2 regions of the Mesobacillus boroniphilus genome follow, and region 1 is predicted to be linked to the other one. Evidence: predicted binding sites of a transcription regulator. Region 1 holds the regulator's gene; the other holds the start of a gene.

Region 1 (7,304 bases):
AGGTAATTGGCGAGACAAGAGATGACGCCGCAGGCGAAGCCTATGACAAGGTGGCAAGGACGTTGCACCTTCCATATCCGGGCGGTCCCCATATCGACAGGCTTGCTCATGAAGGAAAGGCAACAATCGACCTGCCGCGCGCATGGCTGGAGGAAGGCTCCTATGATTTCAGCTTCAGCGGATTGAAGTCGGCGGTAATCAACGTTGTGCATAACGCGCAGCAGCGAGGCGAGGAAATAGCACCTGAAGAGCTTGCAGCTAGCTTCCAGGAGAGTGTTATTGATGTACTTGTCACAAAAACTCAAAATGCTGTGAAGGAATACGGTGTAAAACAAGTACTGCTTGCTGGAGGAGTTGCGGCGAATAAAGGGTTGAGAGAAAAACTATCCACAGAATTTAAGGATTCGGATGTGGAAATTGTTATTCCTCCGTTGTCTTTATGCACAGACAATGCTGCGATGATTGCGGCTGCGGGAAGTGTACTGTACGAAAAAGGCCAAAGAGCGGACCTGACATTGAACGGAAACCCTGGACTGGAGATAACTATCCACAACTAAAGTCGGAAGTGAAAAAACTTGTTGTCAGACTCTTCTGTGGATATGTTAATGGATATGGTGCGAAACTGTGTATGATGTGGATAAAAAAAGGTTGTTTTGTGGATAATGTGGAAAAGTCTATGGATAACCTATAAATCAGTCTTTACTATGTGAATAACTATGTGAACAAAAAGTCCTGGTTTTTAATCGGGACTTTTTTTCTGTGGAAAAGATGTAAATCTGGAAATAAAAACTGGCAATTATCTATGTATTTTTTCCAGTTTGCGAATAAATAGTAAAAAATTTGCGAATAAAAGCGCAGTTTTTGCGAATAAATGAACATTTTTGCGAGCAATCGACAAATTTCTGAAAATAAAATATCATCAATGAATTTTTTCACATAATGAGAATAAACAAACGGGCACATTCATGCCCGTTTAGTCCGTTCCTATGCCAATTCTGTCCACTCTTCCATCAGTTCATCGAGTTTCTCTTTGGCGGCTTCGATTTTACTATTGATTTCTCCTGCTTTTTCGTGGTCCTGGAAAACTTCGGGATCACAAAGGATGTCTTCGTATTCAGCTACTTCTAACTCGAGCTGTTCAATTTTTGCTTCAACTTCTTCCATGCGGCGTTTGCGCTGGCGTTCGAGTTTTTTTGCTTCTTTGTCCTGCTGGTAGGAGGTTTTATCCTGTCTGGCTGTTTCAGTCACGGTTCCAGCTGCGTTGGCTGCTTGTTCGGCCAGTGCTTTCAGCTCTTCTTGCTCAAGCTTTTTCTCGACGTAGTAATCGTAATCGCCAAGGTATTCTGTTGCGCCACTGCGATCGAGCTCGAGGACCTTTGTTGCGATCCTGTTGATAAAATAACGGTCATGTGAGACAAACAGGATTGTGCCAGGATAGTCGATGAGTGCATTCTCAAGAACTTCCTTGCTGTCCAAGTCTAGATGGTTAGTAGGCTCGTCCAAGATTAAGAAGTTCGAGTTTTGCAACATAAGCTTGGCAAGTGCCAGACGAGCTTTTTCGCCACCGCTCAGGGTGGAGACAATCTTTAAGACATCGTCACCTGAGAAAAGAAAATTCCCCAGTACGGTGCGGATTTCTTTTTCCGATTTAAGGGGGTATTCATCCCAAAGTTCATTCAAAACCTTTTTATTCGAGCTGAGTTCTGCCTGTTCTTGATCATAGTAGCCGATCGAAACATTAGAACCGTATTGAATATTGCCGGTTATCGAGGGCAGTTTTTCAACGATAGTTTTTAATAAAGTTGATTTTCCGACACCATTTGGTCCAACCAGTGCAGTGCTGTCACCGCGCGAAAGGTTAAACGTGATATTCTTAGAGACCACTTCGTTTTGATAGCCGACAGCAAGCGCATCTACCTTCAGGACATCATTCCCGCTCTGGCGTTCAATTTGGAAGCTGAACGATGCAGATTTTTCATCACCCATCGGCCTGTCCAACCGGTCTATTTTTTCAAGCTGTTTCCGACGGCTCTGGGCACGCTTAGTTGTTGATGCCCTGGCCAGGTTACGCTGGATAAAATCCTGGAGCTTGGCAATCTCATCCTGCTGCTTCTCATACAGTTTCAGATCACGTTCGTAATTCGCGGCTTTATGCTCCAAATATGAGCTGTAATTGCCTGGGAACTTCGTCAGCAGGTGGCGGGAGATTTCATATACCTGGTTCACGACCTTATCCAGGAAGTAGCGGTCGTGTGAAACGATCAGTATGGCTCCGTTATAGCCCTGCAAATACTGTTCAAGCCAGGATAGCGTGTCAATATCAAGGTGGTTCGTCGGTTCATCCAAAATCAAAATATCCGGGCGGGTCAATAATAGCTTCGCCAATGCGAGTCTAGTTTTCTGTCCTCCGCTTAAAGTGGATATTTTTGTGGAATAATCAAAAGAATGGAAGTTCAGGCCGTGTAGGACGGAACGGATATCGGCTTCATACTGGTAGCCGCCTTTTTCCTTGAACTGGACTTGCAAAAGGTCGTATTCCTTCAATACTCTTTCGTATTCTGTCGCGTTTGACAGGGTGTCAGAATCCGACATTTTTTCCTCGAGACGGCGCAAATCTTTTTCCATGCTGTGCAGATGGTCAAAAACAGCTAGCATTTCATCCCAGATGCTTTTCTCGGATTCCAGACCGGTATTTTGGGCAAGGTATCCAATTGTCGTACCTTTTGGGCGGATGATTTCGCCGCCATCGTGCGATTCGTAGCCGGCGATGATTTTTAGCAGTGTCGATTTGCCTGCCCCGTTTCGGCCGACGAGCGCTACACGGTCATTTGTCTGTATTTCAAACTTTATATTCGATAAAATAAGATCAGCAGCAAAATATTTTGAAAGCTGATTAACTTGTAATAATATCATTATTTTTCACCTCTATTGCCTTAGAGATAGTGTAACCCAATAATATAGGCACGGCAATATGTGCGAACTGCTATAGGTGGTAAGGTGTAAAAAATTCCCTATGTATTGTGAACACTGAAACAAAGTTCACACACAAGTTTGACAAAATAGTGTATCATTTGGTAGAAAGGAGCTTTAACATGGCAGAATTTACGCATTTTAACGAAGAGGGAAGAGCGAAGATGGTCGATGTAAGTGAAAAGCCGGAGACGGTCCGTACGGCAGTCGCCCATTCCAGCATAACCGTAAACGAAGATATATATATGAGAATCACTGAAAATAAAATGAAAAAAGGGGATGTACTTGCTGTCGCGCAGGTAGCAGGCATCATGGCGGCGAAAAAAACCTCTGAAATAATCCCGATGTGCCACCCGATTCCATTGACAGGCATTGACCTTTCATTCGATTGGGAGCAAAATGGTAGTGACTATGTTTTAAATATCGCAGCAGCTGTAAAAACAAAAGGAAATACGGGTGTAGAAATGGAAGCGTTAACAGCAGCTTCAGCATGTGCGCTGACTGTTTATGATATGTGCAAGGCCGTTGATAAAGGCATGGTGATCGGCAAGACGTATCTTGTCGAAAAAACCGGCGGAAAGAACGGCGATTTTAAGAGAGAAGAGAAGTTGAGATAGAAAAACGGACAGGGTGGAGGATGGAGAATGACGAATGATGCTATGAAGATTCCGCAGGCAACCGCAAAACGTTTGCCACTATATTACCGGTTCTTATTGAACTTGCATTCTTCAGGGAAGCAAAGGGTATCATCCGCAGAGTTAAGTGAAGCGGTAAAAGTGGATTCTGCGACAATCCGAAGGGATTTTTCCTACTTTGGAGCTTTAGGTAAAAAGGGATACGGATATAATGTTAATTACCTGCTTACCTTTTTCCGTAAGACACTCGATCAGGATGAACTGACGAAGGTTGCCTTAATTGGTGTCGGTAATCTCGGAACAGCGTTTTTAAATTATAATTTTTCCAAGAACAATAACACGAAAATCGAGATTGCGTTTGATGTGGCACCGGACAAGGTTGGCACGAAGATTGGAGACGTAGCAGTGTATCACATGGACGACCTTGACAAGGTTGTCGTCGAGGAAGGTATTCAGGTGGCAATCCTGACGGTTCCATCAGCTGTGGCGCAGCCGATAACAGACCGATTGGTACAGGCTAATATCAAGGGAATCCTCAACTTCACCCCGGCGAGGCTGAATGTGCCGCCGTCCATAAGGATCCACCACATTGATTTGGCGGTGGAGCTGCAGTCATTGATTTACTTTTTAAAGCATTATCCGACAGATACTGAAACAACTGAAACAGTAGAATAAAAAATAGCTCCTTCATCTGAAGGAGCTATTTTTTCTGTATATTTTTCAGTTTAAAATGGAACATAATCATTCTGATGCCGGACCCGAAGTCGAACGTAGCGAGGGCCACAAGCAAATAGCTGAAGAATCCCCAGCCTGTCTCGTTTACATTCTGGATGGCGAAATAGGTGAATAAGCTGCCTAACAAGATGTAGACAATGCCTGAAAATAAAGGCGATTGCTTCATAACTTAAAATCCCCCAATAAAGCTTTGAATTTTCTCTGCTTCTTTTATCATTCTCTCAATGTCTTCCCTAAATACGGATTGAAGCAGGACAACCATTGTATTCATTGTAACATGGGCAATGATTGGCACGATGATACGCTTTGTTTTCACATAAAGGAAAGCAAAGGTGAAGCCCATTGCTGAGTAAAGAATCACATGCTCCGGCTCCATATGCGCGAGTGCAAAAATGACAGAGCTGATCAGAGCGGCGAAAAAGAAATTCATTTTCTTATGCAGACTGCCGAAAATGATTTTCCGGAAGACGATCTCTTCTAAGATTGGTCCGATTATCGAGCTGACCAGGATGACAACCGGGAATCTTTCAATCAACTTAATGATTTCCTGTGTATTTTCCGAGCCCATTTCAATGCCAAGCATGTTTTCGATGCTTGCCGCGATTGATTGGGCGAACAGAGCAAGGAATACACCTGCGAAAGCCCAGGCAGCTGAGCTTGCCGGTGATGAAGCACCACGTAAGTCTGCATCTGTCCTGCGTTCCTTCCTTAGGAGCAGAAGCACGATTACAAGTGTTAGCGAAAAGCTGATCACGAGCCAGTAGGGAATCGAGATGGTCTCCATTTCCTCAAGACTTTTCCCCATTGCGGCTCCGATAAATGCAATAATCGGGATGCCAATCAGGCTTGAAAGCTGCATGACAATATAAGCGATAATGACGTACCAGTATTCTTTTTTCAATATGATAATCTCCTTCTATTCGGATCGTCTATGTGTATGCCGTGAAAGCTATTATAAGAATGCTATCTATCCATTTTACTAGTAATCATCGAGAAAGTTCAAATATCAGGGCGCTTCGTGAATGTTTTGGTTAAGATTCCTTGGAACTGGCATACTCTTTAAGGTGCTCTTTTTTAGCCAGGCTTCCTTCAGAAAACGCGAAATATGGTACTTGCTGTCGAAGGGAATGAGGTTGAATTTAATGCTAAATTTTATAAAAAAAGTTAGGCTTCACGCTTGCAAAAAAAATGGAGATTCATTATTATATAAATTGTGTTAGCACTCTATCGAGGAGAGTGCTAATAAAAAAATTCTACATATAATTTGAGGAGGTTGTTTCACTTGATCAAGCCACTAGGAGATCGCATTATTATCGAGCTTGTTGAGTCTGAAGAAAAAACTGCAAGCGGTATCGTTTTACCCGACACAGCGAAAGAAAAACCTCAAGAAGGTAAAGTCGTAGCTGTTGGAACAGGCCGTGTTCTTGAGAACGGCGAGCGCATTGCTCTTGAAGTTGCAGTCGGAGACCGCATTATCTTCTCAAAATACGCAGGCACAGAAGTAAAGTACCAGGGAACTGAGTACCTAATCCTACGTGAAAACGACATTCTTGCAGTAGTACAATAATCACTGCGATTATAGACAGAACGTTAAATATTAAAAATTTGAGGAGGTCTTTCTACAATGGCTAAAGAAATTAAGTTCAGTGAAGAAGCACGCCGCGCGATGCTTCGCGGGGTTGATTCTCTTGCAAACGCAGTAAAAGTAACTCTTGGACCAAAGGGACGCAACGTGGTTCTTGAGAAGAAATTCGGTTCACCTCTTATCACTAACGATGGTGTAACGATCGCGAAAGAAATCGAACTTGAAGATGCATTCGAAAACATGGGTGCTAAGCTTGTTGCTGAAGTAGCCAGCAAAACAAACGACGTTGCTGGTGACGGCACGACTACTGCAACTGTTCTTGCTCAGGCGATGATCCGCGAAGGTCTTAAGAACGTAACTGCCGGCGCTAACCCAATGGGCATCCGCAAAGGTATGGAAAAGGCTGTTGTAACAGCTGTTGAAGAGTTGAAAGCTATTTCTAAGCCAATCGAAGGCAAAGCTTCTATCGCACAAGTTGCGGCTATCTCTGCTGCTGACGAAGAAGTTGGACAATTGATTGCTGAAGCGATGGAGCGCGTTGGCAACGACGGCGTTATCACAATCGAAGAATCTAAAGGCTTCACGACAGAATTGGATGTTGTTGAAGGTATGCAGTTCGACCGCGGATATGCATCTCCTTACATGGTAACTGATTCTGACAAGATGGAAGCAGTTCTTGAAAACCCATATATCCTGATCACTGACAAGAAGATCGGCAATATCCAGGAAATCCTTCCTGTCCTTGAGCAAGTTGTACAGCAAGGCAAGCCATTATTGATCGTTGCAGAAGATGTTGAAGGTGAAGCACTTGCTACATTAGTAGTCAACAAGCTTCGCGGAACATTCAACGCAGTAGCTGTCAAGGCTCCTGGCTTCGGTGACCGCCGTAAGGCTATGCTTGAAGACATCGCTGCATTGACTGGCGGTGAAGTAATCACTGAAGAGCTTGGCCGTGACCTTAAGTCTGCTACAATCACTTCTTTGGGACGCGCTTCTAAAGTTGTTGTTACAAAAGAAAACACAACAGTCGTTGAAGGTGCTGGAGACAGCGCTCAAATTGAAAGCCGCGTAAACCAAATCCGCGTTCAAATGGAAGAAACAACTTCTGAGTTTGACCGTGAAAAATTACAAGAGCGCCTTGCTAAGCTAGCTGGCGGTGTTGCAGTAATCAAGGTTGGTGCTGCTACTGAAACTGAATTAAAAGAACGCAAGCTTCGCATTGAAGATGCCCTTAACTCAACTCGCGCTGCAGTTGAAGAAGGAATCGTATCAGGCGGTGGCGTAGCGCTTCTTAACGTATACAACAAAGTGGCTGGAATCCAAGCTGAAGGCGACGAAGCTACTGGTGTGAACATCGTCCTTCGCGCTATGGAAGAACC
Region 2 (7,304 bases), on a different contig from region 1:
TGCATATAGGATTGCTACTTGCTTTTCAACAGCAAGCGGCTTGTTAAGATCTTGTTTAAGAACCTCTACCGTACGGGCACCGCGGTTAAGTTTTGCCTGAGTTGCTTTGTCAAGGTCAGAACCGAACTGAGCGAATGCTTCCAATTCACGGTATGAAGCAAGGTCAAGACGTAGTGTACCAGATACCTTCTTCATCGCTTTGATTTGAGCTGATCCACCAACACGGGATACAGAAAGACCTGCGTTGATCGCTGGACGTACGCCAGAGAAGAATAGGTCGGACTGCAAGAAGATCTGTCCGTCTGTGATTGAGATAACGTTCGTCGGAATGTAAGCAGATACGTCGCCTGCCTGCGTTTCAATGAACGGAAGTGCTGTGATTGAACCTGAGCCTTTAGCGTCGCTCAACTTAGCAGCACGCTCTAGCAAGCGTGAGTGCAAGTAGAATACATCCCCTGGGTAAGCTTCACGGCCTGGAGGACGGCGAAGCAGCAAGGAAAGTTCACGGTATGCTGCCGCTTGTTTTGAAAGATCATCATATACTACAAGCACGTGCTTGCCATTGTACATGAATTCTTCACCCATTGTTACACCAGCGTAAGGAGCAAGGTATAGCAATGGAGCTGGCTGGGAAGCAGATGCTGTAACAACGATAGAGTAATCTAACGCGCCGTGCTTACGGAGAGTTTCAACCGCGTTACGTACAGTTGACTCCTTCTGTCCGATTGCAACGTAGATACAGATCATGTCCTGGCCTTTTTGGTTAAGGATTGTATCGATCGCTACAGATGTTTTACCAGTCTGGCGGTCACCGATGATCAATTCACGCTGTCCGCGGCCGATTGGCACAAGAGCGTCGATCGCCTTGATACCAGTCTGCAATGGCTCATGAACAGATTTACGGTCCATAACTCCCGGTGCAGCGTACTCGATTGGACGAGTCTTAGTTGTGTTGATTGGACCCATGCCATCAACTGGCTGTCCAAGAGGGTTTACTACGCGGCCGATAAGCTGTTCCCCAACAGGAACCTCCATGATGCGGCCCGTACGGCGTACCTCGTCGCCTTCGCGGATGTCCGTGAAAGGTCCAAGGATGATAATACCGACGTTATTTTCTTCCAGGTTCTGTGCCATACCCATAACGCCGTTTGAAAATTCAACAAGTTCTCCAGCCATGACATTGTCGAGGCCATGAGCACGGGCGATACCGTCACCAACACTGATAACTGTACCCACATCACTCACTTGAATTTCCGACTGATAATTTTCGATTTGCGATTTTATCAGCGCACTGATTTCTTCAGCTTTGATGCTCATGAGTTTCACCCCTATCTACGAATCTTAGCCTAGCAATTTACGTTCTAAACGATCGAGCTTGCCACGCAAGCTGCCGTCAAAAATGCGGTTTCCAATGCGAAGCTTTACGCCTCCAAGCAAATTGGAATCTACAATGTTTTCAATTTGAAGTGACTGTTTGCCAACCTGCGGCGCGAACGAAGCTGAAAGAGCTTCAGCCTGCTCAGCCGTGAGCGGCTGGACACTATAAACTTTTGCTTCAGCCACGCCTTTTGCATTATTTGCAAGGGCAATGAACTGGTCAGCAACGTCTGCGATCTGGTCTTCGCGGTGGCGGTCAACCAAAATCATCAGAGTATTAAGGACATATGTGCTTACAGATCCGAAAGCTTGCTTTAAAACCTCTTTCTTCTTCTCGTTAGGAAGCTTAGGAGACTTCAAAAAAGCAGTCAATTCCGGATTGTTCACAACAACTTCTTTTACTGTGCGAAGCTCTTCCTCAACCTGCGGGAGAGCCTGCTTTTCAGAAGCGAGTTGAAAAAGTGCCAGGGCATAGCGTTTTGCTACTGTCGAGTTGCTCATCGGGCATTACCCGCCTCTTGAATGTATTCATTGATGAGCTTTTCCTGGTCAGCTGCAGAGATTTCCTTCTCGATTACTTTAGAAGCAATCAAGACAGATAATGAAGCAACTTGTTCGCGGATTGCCGCAACAGCCTGCTCCTTCTGCTGTTCGATTTCAAGCTTCGCAGATTCTTTGATTCTGTCAGATTCAGTGCGTGCCAGTGCAATGATTTCATCACGCTGTACATCGCCCTGTTTCTTTGCATTTTCAATTAGGCCCTGTGCTTCTGTGCGTGCCTGCTTAAGCATTTCACGCTGTTCTTCTAAAAGATTCTGTGCTTCAGCACGGCTTTTTTCAGCCGCTCCGATTTCGCCAGCAATATGCTCTTCACGTTCCTTCATGATGCCCATCAATGGACCCCAAGCGAACTTCTTAAGCAATGCTAACAAAACAAGGAACATAATGAGCTGGAATAAGATATCTCCTGTATTCAGGCCAGATCCCACTCCCAATACAAAATTCATTGTTAACACCCTCGATTCACTCCCTTCAAGAGTTGTACCATGATTAAAAAGGTCCAACATGCGTCATCTGGATAGACAACGCTAAAGGCTGCCTGTTCCAGGAACTGAGGCTTGCCCCATTTTATTTCAAACGATTGCTTACATTCAAATTCAAGTATGCTTCCGCCGGATTGAACCGGCACAAAGCCTACATAATAGAATGGCGAAGGTTCGCGCGGAATGATCTTCGCCATCTTAAATTCTTATAATTGATTAACCACCGATAACCATGAACGCGATAACTACTGCGATGATTGGAATCGCTTCAACCAATGCAACCCCGATGAACATTGTAGTTTGAAGCATACCGCGAGCTTCTGGCTGACGAGCGATACCTTCTACTGTACGTGATACGATCAAACCGTTACCAATACCTGCACCAAGTGCTGCTAAACCGATTGCGATTGCTGCTGCTAAAAGACCCATTATAAAGTTCCTCCTTTAATGTATGAAAAAATGTTTTTAAGTTTTGTCCATTAAATGAACAGGTTTATATTAATGGTCATGGCTCACTTTATGGGAGAGATAAACCATCGTTAACATAGTGAAGATAAATGCCTGGATTGCTCCGACGAAAACGGAGAAACCTTGCCATACTAGCATTGGAACGGCTGCGGCTAAGTGCCCGCCTACCCCGGTTGCGAGTCCGGCTGCAAGCAGACCCAACAGGATCTCACCTGCGTAAATGTTACCGTAAAGACGAAGACCAAGAGTGAGCGTATTCGCGAACTCTTCAATGATCTTGATCGGGAACATGAACCAAAATGGCTTAAAGAATTCCTTGCCGTATTCGGCAGTCCCTTTAAGCTTGACGCCATAGTAATGGGAAAGCCCTACCACCATGACTGCAAGAGTCATTGTGATGACTGGGTCAGCTGTCGGTGATTTCCACCATAATTCATTGTCGATAACGACAGAGAACGGCAGTCCCAGCATATTGGCAACAAACACATACATCAGCAATGTGATGCCAAGTACGTGAAATCTTCCCCCATCCTTCCAGTCCATCGTGCTGTTGATGATTCCTTTGACGAAATCCATAACCCATTCCATGAAATTCTGCATTCCTGTCGGTTTCATCGCAAGCTTACGAGTGGAAAGAACTGCAATGATGAATACAAGAGCAGTCGCAATTGTGATCATCAGCATGTTTGCTAAGTTAAAAGTAAGCCCAAATAAATCTAATAATGGAGCTTCATGATGCATCAGTTAATTCACCTCTCTTCCCCGCTATTTACGTAAATGAAAAGACTGGACAAAAAAATCTATCATAATGACAATATAAGCTGTCATTAATCCCAAAATCGTAAATACAAGGTCAATGCGATCAGGATATTCCATCGCAACGATTACAGCAAGCGCTCCAGTAGCAAGCCTCGACAACGAGCCGAGCGAGCGCACCTTCTTCCCCTGCACCACCGAATCCCCGAAGTTGTTCATTTTCCTCGCAAGCAGCCATAAATTAAAAAGGCTCAGGCTTGTACCAAAGATCAACCCGGCAAAAACCGATTGATAGCTTGTAAAGCCGTACCCGAGTACGTATAAAGACAACAAGGTGAATATGTATTTGCGCTGGCGAATAAACAAGTCCTGAATTTCCATAGATGGCTAGTCTCCCGAAAAGAAGTGTTGGATGAGGCGGAGCATGGCATAAACACCTGCCGCCAATCCGATCAGCAATCCGAATATCAAGAAAAGTGGCTCTGTACCAAGACTTTGGTCCAGCCATCTTCCGGAAAATATGCCAATTAAAATGGAGCCTACCAATTGAGATAGTATAGCGGACATGAGTGCCATCGCTTGAAAAGGGTGGCGGTTGTTTCGGCGCATAAAAAACGCATCCTCACTTTTGAGAATGGGAGCTTCAGGGGGTGAAAAATCATTTTCCGAAAAAACAATATTTTCACTAAAAAAGCTTGCATATCAACGTTGAAAACCTTATCATTTTATGCCCTTTGTAAGCATACAATAGGCTATTGTCAATGTCAATCCATAGCGGTGAAAAAATTCACAAAGTTTTCACTTAAAATATATACCATAATCCCTATTTTAGAATTATATTATAAAAGCTTATTTTTGCCTGTATTTTCTCCTTTTAATTTATTCCAATTTTACCCCGAATTACCTTTTTGAGCTTATGCCCGAGAAGCCGAATAGTTTAATAAGAATAAAAAAGGGCCGGATAGGAATCACCTTCCTCCGCCCCTTGTATTTTTACCTATAAAAATCATTGCGTCTATCGTGCTTTCTCGACCTTTCTTCTTTGCAAATACCTTTGCCAGGTACATTCCTTCCTCCGGCAATTTTTCCAGTGGTATTTCTTTCCGCACCATTCCCTTTTTCATCTTCCTTCCCCAGTCAAGGAAACCGACGAAGCGGTATTGATCCGGATCAAACAGAGCGATGCCAAATTCTTCTGCCCCTCCCGGCAAATAGACTTCATAGCGATACGCTTCCCCATTATCTGCCGGAGCAAAGTCGAAGCCCATCACCCGCGGGTAATCCGGTTCTTCTAAAACGTATAGGTATGGAATCCTTATCTTATTTTTCCCGTCCTCTATAACAAGGCTGCCATCATGGATTTTATCTTTTAATAATGCCGGGGTTGCTATCATCGCAAGCTCCACGTCTTTCGCTTCATTCGGTTTCAGCGAGAAACTCATCGGAAGCTCCCACTCTATTCCCTTTTCTTTTTGGGGTATGAGAAATGAATAATTTTTAGTGGCTGATCCTGTGTTTTTGACAGTCAGTCTTGCACTGTGACGGTGCATGTTTTCGGCAAGCTGGAATTTACCGAATTGCAGCGAGCCCGGAACAATCAGACTTTCCGAATTGATGGCCGCCTCCAGCTGGATCCTCCCCGCTCCCTGCTCGAATGTCCGGTACCTTTTGCCATCACGGTCGGTTATATCCTTGGCAGTGTTCATGATTGCCGCCTTGATTTCTGCCGGGCTCCAGTCTGGATGAGCCTGTTTAATCAGCGCTGCCGCTCCTGCTACATGGGGCGCGGCCATGCTCGTTCCCTGAAGAGGGAGGTAACCTCCGGGAATCGTGCTGTTGATCGCAACGCCGGGTGCAACGATATCTGGCTTGATTTCCCATGTGACCGTCACCGGACCGCGGGAGCTGAAGTCAGCAAGAATATCTCTTTCTTCTATTAAATTGATACGGATCAGCATTGAGTTTTTAACGAGCTGTTTTTTTAGCGCCAAGCCATCTTCTTTGCTAATCGCGGCCACTGGAATCGGCACGTTCTCTTCCAGGTTTCCAAAGAATGTCCCCTTCGTATTGTTATAGATGATCACTCCGATAGCGCCCGCTTCAAGTGCATTCTTAGCTTTTTCGGTAAAAGTAAGCTTACCCCGTTCGACTAAAACAAGCTTATCCCTTACGTCTTTCATCTCCTCTTTCGTGCCCAGTCCTGCAAATACAAGATTTTCACTTTGAGTAATGTTCCAATTATCCGAACCCTGTAAAAGTTCCAGCCTTATTTCTTCAGAAAGTCCTGGGACGTTGAGATACGGCACCTGCATCGGAGGAGTCGACGCGCCAACCGAGATGGCTTTGGAAGCTGTGCCTGGTGACCCTACAGTCCAACGATTGGGACCCGAATTACCAGAGGAAGTTACCGCGACGATTCCTTCATCCACCGCTTTATTGAGCGCGAGGCTGATGGGCAGGTCCGGACCATTGACATCATTTCCAAGCGAGAGATTCAAGATGTCCACCTTATCTTTTATAGCTTCATCAATAGCAGCTATGACCTGCTCTGTCGTTCCGCTTCCTCCTGGCCCAAGCGCACGGTAGGCAACGATTTTGGCATCGGGAGCCATCCCTCTCATTCTTCCGTTCGCCGCAATGACGCCTGCCACATGCGTTCCGTGCAGGGTGCTTCTAAAGCCGACACCCTTCGTTTCCATCGGATCATCATCTCCATCAACCAGATCATGACCACCGGCAAAACTCCTCCGCAAGTCAGGATGCTCATAATCTATCCCCGTATCGATTACCCCGATTGTCACGCCCTTACCTGTCAGGCGGTTGCCTTTTTTATCAAGGATACCGTGTACAGCCTCCGTTCCAATCAATTCAAAATTATCGATAAAACTAGTGCTCGATTTATAGCGATTTGGTAGATGTGCCGGACTCTCCACCTTGTACGTGTTTACTTCGGATAAAAGTTGGATGTCATTAGACTTTTCAAGCTGTTGAAGCTCGGAGATAGGTCCTTTAACAGAATATCCACTGATTGCATGCGTGAAGATGCGACGGAATTTTGTGTTTTTAAGGTTTTTCAGCTTATGATGGATTTCTTGTTCATTCACCTGTTGCTTTGTTAAGACGATAGCGATTTTTTCGGTGTGGGGATCCTCTTGAGGAATCGGCGGGAGCTGCATTTTTTGCGGTTCGAATGCAGTGAGGATTGCTATTGATAGGACAATTAAGAAAAAATTACGCTTTTTCATTACAAATAGCCCCTCCTTTTTAACATAGCGTGTCATTTTAAGGAGTTTAGTATTCAGATTACCCGTCAGGAAAATTTATTCCGAGAAGACGCTGGGCAATTCCGCGAAAAGAGTGATGAATCTCGCGAAAAGCTCCATAATTCCGCTAAACCATGCTTTATTTCCGCGAACTAGACTAATTCTAAATCCAAACGAAAAAAGCACCCCATTTTATAGAGGTGCCTCAGTAATCTTATTTAGTCCCAAATAAACGATCTCCTGCGTCTCCTAGTCCAGGTACGATGTAGCCATGGTCATTAAGCTTTTCATCAAGTGCAGCGATATAAATATCCACATCAGGATGCGCTTCTTTTACCGTTTCTACTCCCTCTGGAGCTGCAATCAAACACATGAACTTGATATGCTTCGCGCCGCG

The links. Region 1 encodes Rex, which represses fermentation and respiration genes when NADH is low (regulators of the CRP and FNR family bind a similar motif). Its sites were predicted from a motif close to TTGTGAAATATTTCACAA; they were not measured.
Region 2: the regulator Rex is predicted to act here: its motif matches at 4,420-4,437, upstream of DYI25_RS14155 (AtpZ/AtpI family protein).

Annotation. Positions count from the first base shown of each region.
Region 1 covers NZ_QTKX01000007.1:2,607-9,910, forward strand. Annotated here, with positions in the region: gene tsaD (tRNA (adenosine(37)-N6)-threonylcarbamoyltransferase complex transferase subunit TsaD) at 1-557, shown strand, start outside; gene DYI25_RS21950 (ABC-F family ATP-binding cassette domain-containing protein) at 985-2,913, opposite strand; gene moaC (cyclic pyranopterin monophosphate synthase MoaC) at 3,093-3,587, shown strand; gene DYI25_RS21960 (redox-sensing transcriptional repressor Rex) at 3,615-4,280, shown strand; gene DYI25_RS21965 (YdiK family protein) at 4,306-4,506, opposite strand; gene DYI25_RS21970 (CPBP family intramembrane glutamic endopeptidase) at 4,510-5,241, opposite strand; gene groES (co-chaperone GroES) at 5,623-5,907, shown strand; gene groL (chaperonin GroEL) at 5,965-7,304, shown strand, end outside.
Region 2 covers NZ_QTKX01000002.1:221,471-228,774, reverse strand. Annotated here, with positions in the region: gene atpA (F0F1 ATP synthase subunit alpha) at 1-1,317, opposite strand, end outside; gene DYI25_RS14185 (F0F1 ATP synthase subunit delta) at 1,342-1,878, opposite strand; gene DYI25_RS14180 (F0F1 ATP synthase subunit B) at 1,875-2,393, opposite strand; gene DYI25_RS14175 (hypothetical protein) at 2,387-2,617, opposite strand; gene atpE (F0F1 ATP synthase subunit C) at 2,637-2,849, opposite strand; gene atpB (F0F1 ATP synthase subunit A) at 2,919-3,629, opposite strand; gene DYI25_RS14160 (ATP synthase subunit I) at 3,654-4,025, opposite strand; gene DYI25_RS14155 (AtpZ/AtpI family protein) at 4,032-4,253, opposite strand; gene DYI25_RS14150 (S8 family serine peptidase) at 4,613-6,889, opposite strand; gene upp (uracil phosphoribosyltransferase) at 7,122-7,304, opposite strand, start outside.